Regions from separate parts of the Rothia sp. 27098_8_161 genome, predicted to be linked through region 2. Evidence: riboswitches for the same ligand, from Rfam matches in the RefSeq annotation. Region 2 holds a riboswitch; the other holds the start of a gene.
What was found. Region 2 has a riboswitch for S-adenosylmethionine ahead of O3648_RS07080 (LLM class flavin-dependent oxidoreductase). Riboswitches for the same ligand answer to the same signal wherever they lie in the genome.

Region 1 (4,329 bases), on a different contig from region 2:
TGCGCTGAGTAACTCGCGGGTTTCCCACCCTTCGATGCGGCGCTCCTCCAGCCCGGAAAGTGCTGGGTGGGCGGCAAGAATGGCGCGCACCGAACGCAGTACGCGCGCCTCAAAACGCTCATCGCGAACCTCGCCACCCTCTTCACCGGGGTAACCGAAAACGGGCAGGGACTGCACATCGGAACCGGCCGCAGGATTCTGCGCGCTTGCCTCCTCGGTGCTGTCCTCAACGAAGGGGTTCAACGGGTATTCCCAATGCCAGCTCAGCTGTGCGTCGTGGCGTACCTGCTTGTCAAAGCTGATGTCAAGCACCAGATGCGGCGGCTTCACGCGCGGCAGCCCCAGCGCTGGATCGGGGGTTAGCGAGGGAATAGAACGGCTGAGCGCGGGCAGGTATTCCTTCTGGAACGTGGCGCGTTCCGCGGCGGGAATATGCACGGTTCCGGCGCTAATGAGCGATTCGGAGGCGGCATCGAGTGGCTCGACCAAGGGGATAAGCGCCAGCTCCATACCCTCGGGCAGTTCCGGTACGGCGGGGGAGGAACGCACCCGTTCACCCTGTGCCGGGTTAATCTGTGCGTGGTGATTCTGCGCCGGGTTGATGGTCGGGGCAGAGAGCTCAGCAGATACCTCCCGCGCGTCCTTTTGCACGAAAGATTCGCGGCCCACTTCATCCAGCGCGCCGGGGCGGGTGGTTTTCCAGTGCACCGCCTTTGCCGCCTGCTCGTACTCCTGCTGAGCGAGCCCGCCCAGGGCAAAGAAACCGGTACGTGGGGTGCCGATGGGGTGGCAGTGTGCGGCGGGTAGCCAGAGCTGGCGCAGCAATTCGCCTTCGCGTCCTTCCCAGCTGAGCGCCGCTTGAAGTTGCAGGCCGGCGCCTTCTGCGTGCTTCTCAGCGCTGGCGTGCAGGCGCACCTGTGCCGGGCTCAGTACGGCGTAGTTCACTTCGCGACCTTTGATCAGCAGGGGTAGACCAATATCCTCCGCGCGGGCGAGTACGTCCCAGAGCAGAGTGGATGCAGATGCGCTCATCGAGATCCAGTCGCGGTGTGAGGAATACATGTTCTGCCAGGGGCGGGCAATCGAGTAGAGCTCAGCGAAGAATCGTTCGTGTTCGGGGTAGATTTCGTGCCGTCCGACGGGTCCGCCCACGCTGGAGGCGAAGGTTTCCCAGCTGAGTCCGCCCTTGATCCAGCGCCCGGTCTTGGACGCCATGAGCGGGCGGGCGAGCAGGTTAATGCTGGGGGTTGCGCCGGGCATATTGCGGCCGCGCGCGTAGGATCCGGAGACGCTCAGCGAGAAATCCAGGGCGCCGCTCACGCGCATGGAGTCAATGCCCGCAAGGTCCTGACGTGCGGAAAGAACGGAGGAAAGGTCACGGCGCCAGGCAGAAATCTTGGAGATGGAACTATTGAGCACGGTAGGGGAAGATCCCAGTTCGTTGAGCGCAAAGCTTCCCTGAGGGTTTTCGGGCTCGGTAGTTTCCACCTCAGGTGCGGGTAGCTTCGCCGCGGTGGTGAGTGCACCGGAGGCGCGCAGTGCCGCGAGCGGATCGGCGGACTTCTTTGCCTCTACCACGTCCTTAGCGTTGGTCGCGGGCACGCCGACTGGTCCGGGGTGTTCGCTGAGTGCCTTTTTCGCTACGGAGGCGCGGTCGAGCGCGGTGAGCATGAGTGCTACGGCGTGCTTGCAATCGGTGAGCACGGGGCAGGTGCAACGGGCGGTGAAGGTTGCGGACCCGCTGACGGCGGGGAAGAAGTGAACGGTCACTTCGTAGGGGATGATGGTACTTCCGTTGACGAGCCCGGTGAGGGTGTGCTCATCTTCGTCGTAGCTGTAGCGGATGACTTCTCGGTTGCGCTGGTAGGTGACACCGCGCTGGTAGGTGCGGTGCCCAGCCTGGCGAATGATTTGCGGTACGGTGACGGGAATTTCGGGGAAGGGGTTGTTGGCGCTCACCAGCTCATTATCGCGTATCGTGTGGGTTTGTGCCTTGTCGCCCGTCATTTGATAGCGGCTGCTGGGCTGGTGGCTGGGGCGACTATTGAGCGGTGGTATGGGGCGTATTTCGTATTTTTGGTGGGGAGTTTTTAATGCATAAAAACACCGGTATTCGCATAAGACATTCCGCGTAGTATCAAAATTTTCTCCATTTAAAACGTTCTCACAAGCCAAAATGCTAATACTCTAAATCTCTTTCAAAAAACGCTTTACTTAACTTGAGAAGATGCTGTAAGCTAAACCCAGCTTCAAGAGTTTCGACTGATAAGCTCCGACTATGGTCGAACGCCAACCCCATGTTCACGGGTGGCTCGGATGACGAAGCGGTTTGTATTCACCACCGGAATAACCGGAGGTAATTGGTACAGACAAGAGCAACGCGAAAGGATCGCGCCACTCACGGCGCAGGTTGTCATATGTACAACGGCTCTGCAACCGAAGCAGCAATCTCTCTGAACCCCTCCCGCTCCTACCAGGAAAGCCTGCGTGCCGCAGCTGTCCCCGCGCGAGGCGGATACACCGCAGTCAGCATTGACGATTACTCCCGCATTTCTTCTAAGCGCGACGAGTTCCTGAACTTCCTTCTTCTGCCGAACCCCGAGGGTATCCCCGCTATTGAGTACGCCGGTCTGCGTGTAGCGTAGCATTAGGAGTATGAATTTCTCCGGTATGCTCCTGGACTCCGACGTTTTGGCAGAGATCCGTAAGGCGGATCCTGACCCCGCCGTGGTCGCTTTTCTACGCCGCCGCTCGTTCCGACATATGTACATTTCTGTGCTGAGTATTGGCGAGCTGAAAGGTCTGTACCCCTACCCGGAAACTGATCGTTGGATTACCGAACTTCTTGAGCGATTTGGCGACCACGTTATTAATGTGGATGCGCGTGTGAGCCTCGAGTGGGCTGGTCGTCAGGCGTCGCTCGGCGTGCATGCCGTGGGTCGTGATGATGCCGGTCCGTTGCCTACCGCCGCCCTGGAGGGTCTGATGGCGGCGAGCGCGAGTGCTTATGATTTGGAGCTGATTTCTTCTAAAGCTCAGGTGTACCGCGCCTGGGGTGTTCAGGCTTCCAACCCGTGGACTGAGGAGTAAAACTTTGCCGGATACGCGTCCTTGCGTGCATCCCTGTGCGAATAGTTGTGAGAACCCGCTTTTGAGTGTTATTTCGAAGGCGGGTTTCGTTGTTAATTCGTGGCATGATTGAAGGACGATGAAAAGCACCTCACCTATCTCGCGTTATTCCATGCCCATGCCTCTGTGGCTTCAGGGTGTTGTTGAGCTAATTGTTACTGCCCTGTGCTCTGCTGTTGCAGTGTTTGCGGCGATGTCTGCCGTGTGGGCGACCAAGGGTTTTGGCGACATGGAGTTCTCCTCCGTGGCCGCCATGTCGGCGCACCTGTGGCTTCTGATTCACGGTGTTCCTTTAGACCTTACGGCAGCTTTTGGTGCTTCTACCGGCACGATGACGCTGGTGCCTCTGGGTTTGAGTATTCTGCCTCTGATGCTCTGTTATCGTTCGGGTCGTCGCCTGGCGCGCGCCTCGTATGAGGGCGAGTTTTTGATTCCGGTGCTGTCTGGTTCGGTCACCTATGCGCTGATTAGTTCGGTGATGTACGGTTGGGCGAGCCCGCATCCGCAGCCTCTTCATGCGTTGAATGCTGCCCTGGTGCCTTTGGGTATTGTGGTGGCTGGTCTGATGTGGGGCGGCTACCGTGAGGCGCGTTCGCTCTCGCGCATGGTGGGGGTTGATACCGCGGAGCAGATTTCGCAGATGAGTCAGTATTCGCGTTGGGCGGGTTCGTACGCCTGGGCTGTGGTGCGTGCTGCGGTGGTTGCTTTTGTTGCGCTGATTGGTCTGGGTGCGGTGCTTTTGGGCATCGGTATTTTGGCGGGCTGGTCGCAGATTATTGCCACCTACCAGGAGCTGCACGCGGGTGCTGTGGGTGATACTGCGGTGACTCTGCTGCAGCTGGGTTTCTTGCCAAACCTGGTGATTTATGCGATGGCATGGTCGACCGGTGCCGGTTTCTCTTTTGGTGCGGGCACCTCGGTTGGTTTGACCAGTAGTGATGCTGGTACTTTGCCGATCCTTCCGATTTTGGGTGCTGTGCCCGAGTCGATGGGTGCGTTCGGTCTGGTGGGTCTGCTGGTGCCGCTGGGTGCCGGTACGATTGCTGGCTGGTGGTTCTTGCGTGAGGGTGAGGATCACCTGGATGAGTGGGTTGCTCTGAAGGTTCCGTTCCGCCCGCTGTCTGCGCTGATTTCTGCCGTGGTGCTGGGCGTGATGACCGGTATTCTGACCTCGTTTGGTGCCCTATGGTTGGGCTGGAT
Region 2 (4,329 bases):
GATTGGGAAGGAACGTCGCCGGACTCGACCAAAATCGGGCCGACACCCTTCAGAACCTCAACCTGCTTAGCGCCCGGAACCGGGTCAATATCCAGGTGGGTACGCTCCATGACGACCTGGGCGGTCTCGTGCTTAATGCCGGACTCCTCCTCGACAATCTTCACTGCCTCTTCGGGGTTCTTCTTAGCCCAGGCGCGAGCGTACTCGTACACGTCCACGATAGTCTGTGCGGCGGTCGGGTTGGACTGAATGAACTTCTCGGCCGCGTTCAGGAAGCCGTAGGTGTTGAAGTTTAGGTTGCGGTAGAAGAGCACGTCGCCGCTTTCCACCTCGGCGGCAGCCATGATCGGGTCCAGGCCGCTCCACGCGTTGACCTGACCGTTATCCAGGGCGGTACGGCCGTCGGCGTGCTGCAGGTTCTGAATGGTCAAATCTGAAGCAGAAATACCCTCCTGCTTGAGCGCCTGCAGCAGTAGGAAGTACGGGTCGGTACCCTTGGTCACAGCAACGGTCTTACCCTTCAGATCCGCAACCTTGGTGATGCCCGAATCCTTGCGGGTTACCAGTGCCGACCACTCCGGCTGCGAGTAGAGGCTAATGACCTTAATGGGGGAGCCATTAGCGCGTGCCAGCAGCGCCGCCGAACCAGCGGTCGAGCCGACATCAATATTGCCGCTACGCAGAGCCTCATTCGCCTTGTTCGAACCAGCCGACTTGACCCACTCAACCTTCTTACCCTCGGCAGCGAGGGCGGTCTCAAGCCAACCCTTCTTGCGGATAATCAGGGACAGCGGGTTGTAGGTGGCGTAGTCAATGGTCACGGTGTTCTGGCTGCCACCACCGGCAACACCGGAGGCGTTAGCGGAACCGGAACCTTCACCGGCGCAGGCGCTAAGCAGAGTAGCAAAAGCGGTGGCTGCGGCAAGGGACTTGAGGGCGGTACGGCGAGACGGGGAGTAAGTCATGATGAAATCTTTTCGCTTCTGAAGATGATGATGTGATGTGCGGGAAATGTATTTCGTGGCGGCTTTTAGGCGTTATCTTCCACGCCGAGCTCAGCCAGCAGTTCGCTACGCAGTGCTGTGATCTCTGCATCGGCGCGGTCACGCGGGTGAGAGCGTTCAACGGTCACAATGCGCTGGATGGTGGCGGGCGCCTCCGGGGTGTCCTTACCGAGGACGATCACCCGGTCAGAGAGGTACAGCGCCTCTTCCACATCGTGGGTGACCAGCAGAATCGTGGTCGGGTCTTGACGGTGCACGTCCAACAGCAAATCCTGCATGTTGATGCGGGTCAGCGCGTCCAGAGCACCGAAGGGCTCGTCGAGCAGCAGCACGCCGGGGTTGCGTGCGAGCGCTCGCGCCAGGGACACGCGCTGAGCCATACCGCCTGAAATTTCCTTGGGACGGTGGGTTGCGTACTCGCCCAGGCCGACCAGGTCGAGCAGGCGCGCTACGGATGCTGTGCCTTCAGATTTTCTGGTGCCCTGCGGCAGTCCGAGAGCCACGTTGTCGACGACGGTGCGCCAGGGGAGCAGGCGCGGTTCCTGAAAGCCGATAGCGACGCGGGGGTCGAGGCCGGTCACTGCCTTCTCGCCGATACGCACGGTACCTGCGGTGATGCGGTTCAGGCCTGCTGCTGCACGCAAGAGGGTGGATTTGCCGCATCCGGAGGAGCCGATGACGGAGATAATCTCGCCGGGGGCTACCGTGAAGGAGACTCCGCGAAGAACTTCGTGGGTTCCGCCGGGCACGGGGAAAGATTGTCCGACGTTTTCAAAGCTCAGGGGGACGGCGGCGGTGGATACGGCGTGGTGGCCGGTGTTTTCACTGGTGGGTACGTCAAGTACTGCACTGTTGAGTGTCATGTCACTTCCATCGGTCCTGGCGTTAGCACCGGGGCGAAAAAATCTGTGCCGGTTGCTGCGACGTCGTGGAGCCAGGTCTCTCAGTCGCTCTGGATGGTTTGCTCCTCCAACCCTATGGGCTATGGCGTGCCTCAATCAATCCAGTGGGCGCGTATGAATTTCTATGACTGTATATTTCGCATTTGTCGCGAAATATTTCGGTTGCGCGTCACAAAAATATTTTTTCGTCACAAACGTGCTCTCCCTCCTGTGCGCCCCGTACACTCAAACCACGAGATTATGAGTCCCGGCGCTAAGCTCTGGCTAGCCGGGCGGCAACCCTCTCCCGTAGCGGGGTGCCCCAGATGATGATCTGGCCTCAACGAAAAGAGGCAAGTACGGCGCGAACGCGCCACCTGCACGAAGGCCACCACCGAACGCAGAAGGCATCAGGAGGCGGCGCGCGGGGTGCAGGGTACAAACCCGATCGTCCCCGATCATTCGCGAAAGGAAAATCGATGGCTGAGCAGAAGAAGCGCATCGTAGTTAACGCATTCGAGATGACCTGCATTGGTCACCAGAGCTTCGACCTCTGGCGTCACCCGCGCTCCCGCGCAACCGAGTACAACACCATCAAGTACTGGACTGACCTGGCTAAGACCCTTGAGCGCGGCCTGTTTGACGCCGTGTTCATCGCTGACGTTGTCGGCATCTACGACGTGTACAAGAACTCTGCCGCTCCCGCCATTGAGGGTGCCGCTCAGGTTCCCGTGAATGACCCCGCAACCCAGATTTCTGCAATGGCTGCAGTGACCGAGCACCTCGGCTTCGGCGTGACTGCTGCCGCTACTTTCGAGCAGCCCTACACCCTGGCTCGCCGCTACGCCTCCCTCGACCACCTCACTGAGGGTCGCGTCGGCTTCAACGTGGTGACTTCTTACCTGCCTTCGGCTGCTGAGAACCAGGGTCTGCCCACCCAGATCCCGCACGACGAGCGCTACGAAATTGCTGACGAGTTCCTGGACGTCTGCTACAAGCTGTGGGAAGGCTCCTGGGAAGACGGCGCAGTCGTCAAGGACCGCGAGCGCGGCATCTACGCTGACCCCTCCAAGGTCCACCCGATTGGCCACAAGGGCAAGTACTTCTCCGTGCCCGGCATCTCCCTGACCGAGCCGAGCCCGCAGCGCACCCCCGTGATCTTCCAGGCTGGCGCATCCAGCCGCGGCCAGAAGTTCTCCGGTAAGCACGCTGAGGCTGTGTTCATTAGCGCCCTGCGCCCGGACCTGACCCGCGTTGTGACCGACCGTATTCGTGCCGCTGCCGAGGAGCAGGGCCGTAGCCGCGACGACGTGAAGATTCTCGCAATGCTCTCGGTCATCGTGGATGAGACCGAGGAGAAGGCAAAGGCAAAGTACGAGGAGTACAAGAAGTACGTGAACCTCGAATCTGCACAGGCCATTATCGGCGGCTGGTCCGGTGTTGACCTGTCCCAGTTCGACGAGGACGAGATCCTGAACTACGTGCAGACCGAGTCGATTCAGTCCTTCCTGACCCCCTTCACCCTGCAGGCGAAGGATAAGAAGTGGACCCGTAAGGACATCGCTGAGCACACCACCATCGGTGGCATGGGCGAGGTCATTGTTGGTGACCCGGTTCAGGTTGCTGACGAGCTGGAGCGCTGGATCGACGAGGGTGGACTGGACGGCATCAACCTGGCATACCACGTCTCCCCGGGCTCCTTCGAGGACTTCATCGAGTACGTCGTTCCCGAGCTGCAGAAGCGCGGCCGCTACCGCACCGAGTACGAGGGCAACACCCTGCGTGAGAACATCTTCGGTAAGGGCCACACCAAGGTTGCTGACAGCCACCCGGCTGCTAAGTACCGCGGCGCATATGTGGGTAAGCCTTCGGCGGCTGACACCCCGGCTCGCGCAATCGCTGAATAAGCGTTGTCGCTGATGCGCACCGTGTAGGTTCGCTCAAACTTAACGATTGAAAACAAGAATGCCCGTTCTGCTGGGGATGTGTATCCCAGGCGGAGCGGGCGTTTCTTCGTGCTGTGCCGCCGCCGTTTTCTTGATACAGGGCACCTTCTTGACGCGGTGATTTCTTTATACTGATTGGCATGATTGAACTGAACCAGGTTGAACTTAACCATGATGACCGCTGCCCCTGTTCGAGCGGCGAGGTGTACGGCGCCTGCTGCGGCAGGTTCCTGGGCGAGTTTGTCGCCTCCGGCACGTTGACTGCTCCCACGCCGGAGCAGCTGATGCGCTCGCGTTTTACCGCGTTTGCGACCGGGAATGCGGCGTATCTGCTAGCGAGCTGGCATCCGAGTACTCGCCCGGCCACCTTGGAGTTGGAGGATGATATCCGCTGGTATCGCCTGGATATTCTGGGTGCTTCGGGTGGCCCGTTTGATGCATCAGGTACGGTGGAGTTCGTTGCGTATTACCGTTCGGGGCCGGGCACACCTGCGGAGG

Region 1: it holds a riboswitch for S-adenosylmethionine, as region 2 does, so the genes downstream of both, O3648_RS03865 (hypothetical protein) here and O3648_RS07080 (LLM class flavin-dependent oxidoreductase) in region 2, are expected to answer to the same signal.

What each region holds. Positions count from the first base shown of each region.
Region 1 is NZ_JAPWAL010000006.1:58,446-62,774, forward strand. Features, by position in the region: gene O3648_RS03860 (SNF2-related protein) at 1-2,007, opposite strand, end outside; SAM riboswitch class IV at 2,248-2,382, shown strand; gene O3648_RS03865 (hypothetical protein) at 2,418-2,645, shown strand; gene O3648_RS03870 (plasmid stabilization protein) at 2,656-3,090, shown strand; gene O3648_RS03875 (DUF6350 family protein) at 3,209-4,329, shown strand, end outside.
Region 2 is NZ_JAPWAL010000020.1:9,939-14,267, forward strand. Features, by position in the region: gene O3648_RS07070 (aliphatic sulfonate ABC transporter substrate-binding protein) at 1-965, opposite strand, end outside; gene O3648_RS07075 (ABC transporter ATP-binding protein) at 1,031-1,867, opposite strand; SAM riboswitch class I at 1,872-1,967, opposite strand; SAM riboswitch class IV at 2,143-2,251, shown strand; gene O3648_RS07080 (LLM class flavin-dependent oxidoreductase) at 2,365-3,792, shown strand; gene O3648_RS07085 (YchJ family metal-binding protein) at 3,972-4,329, shown strand, end outside.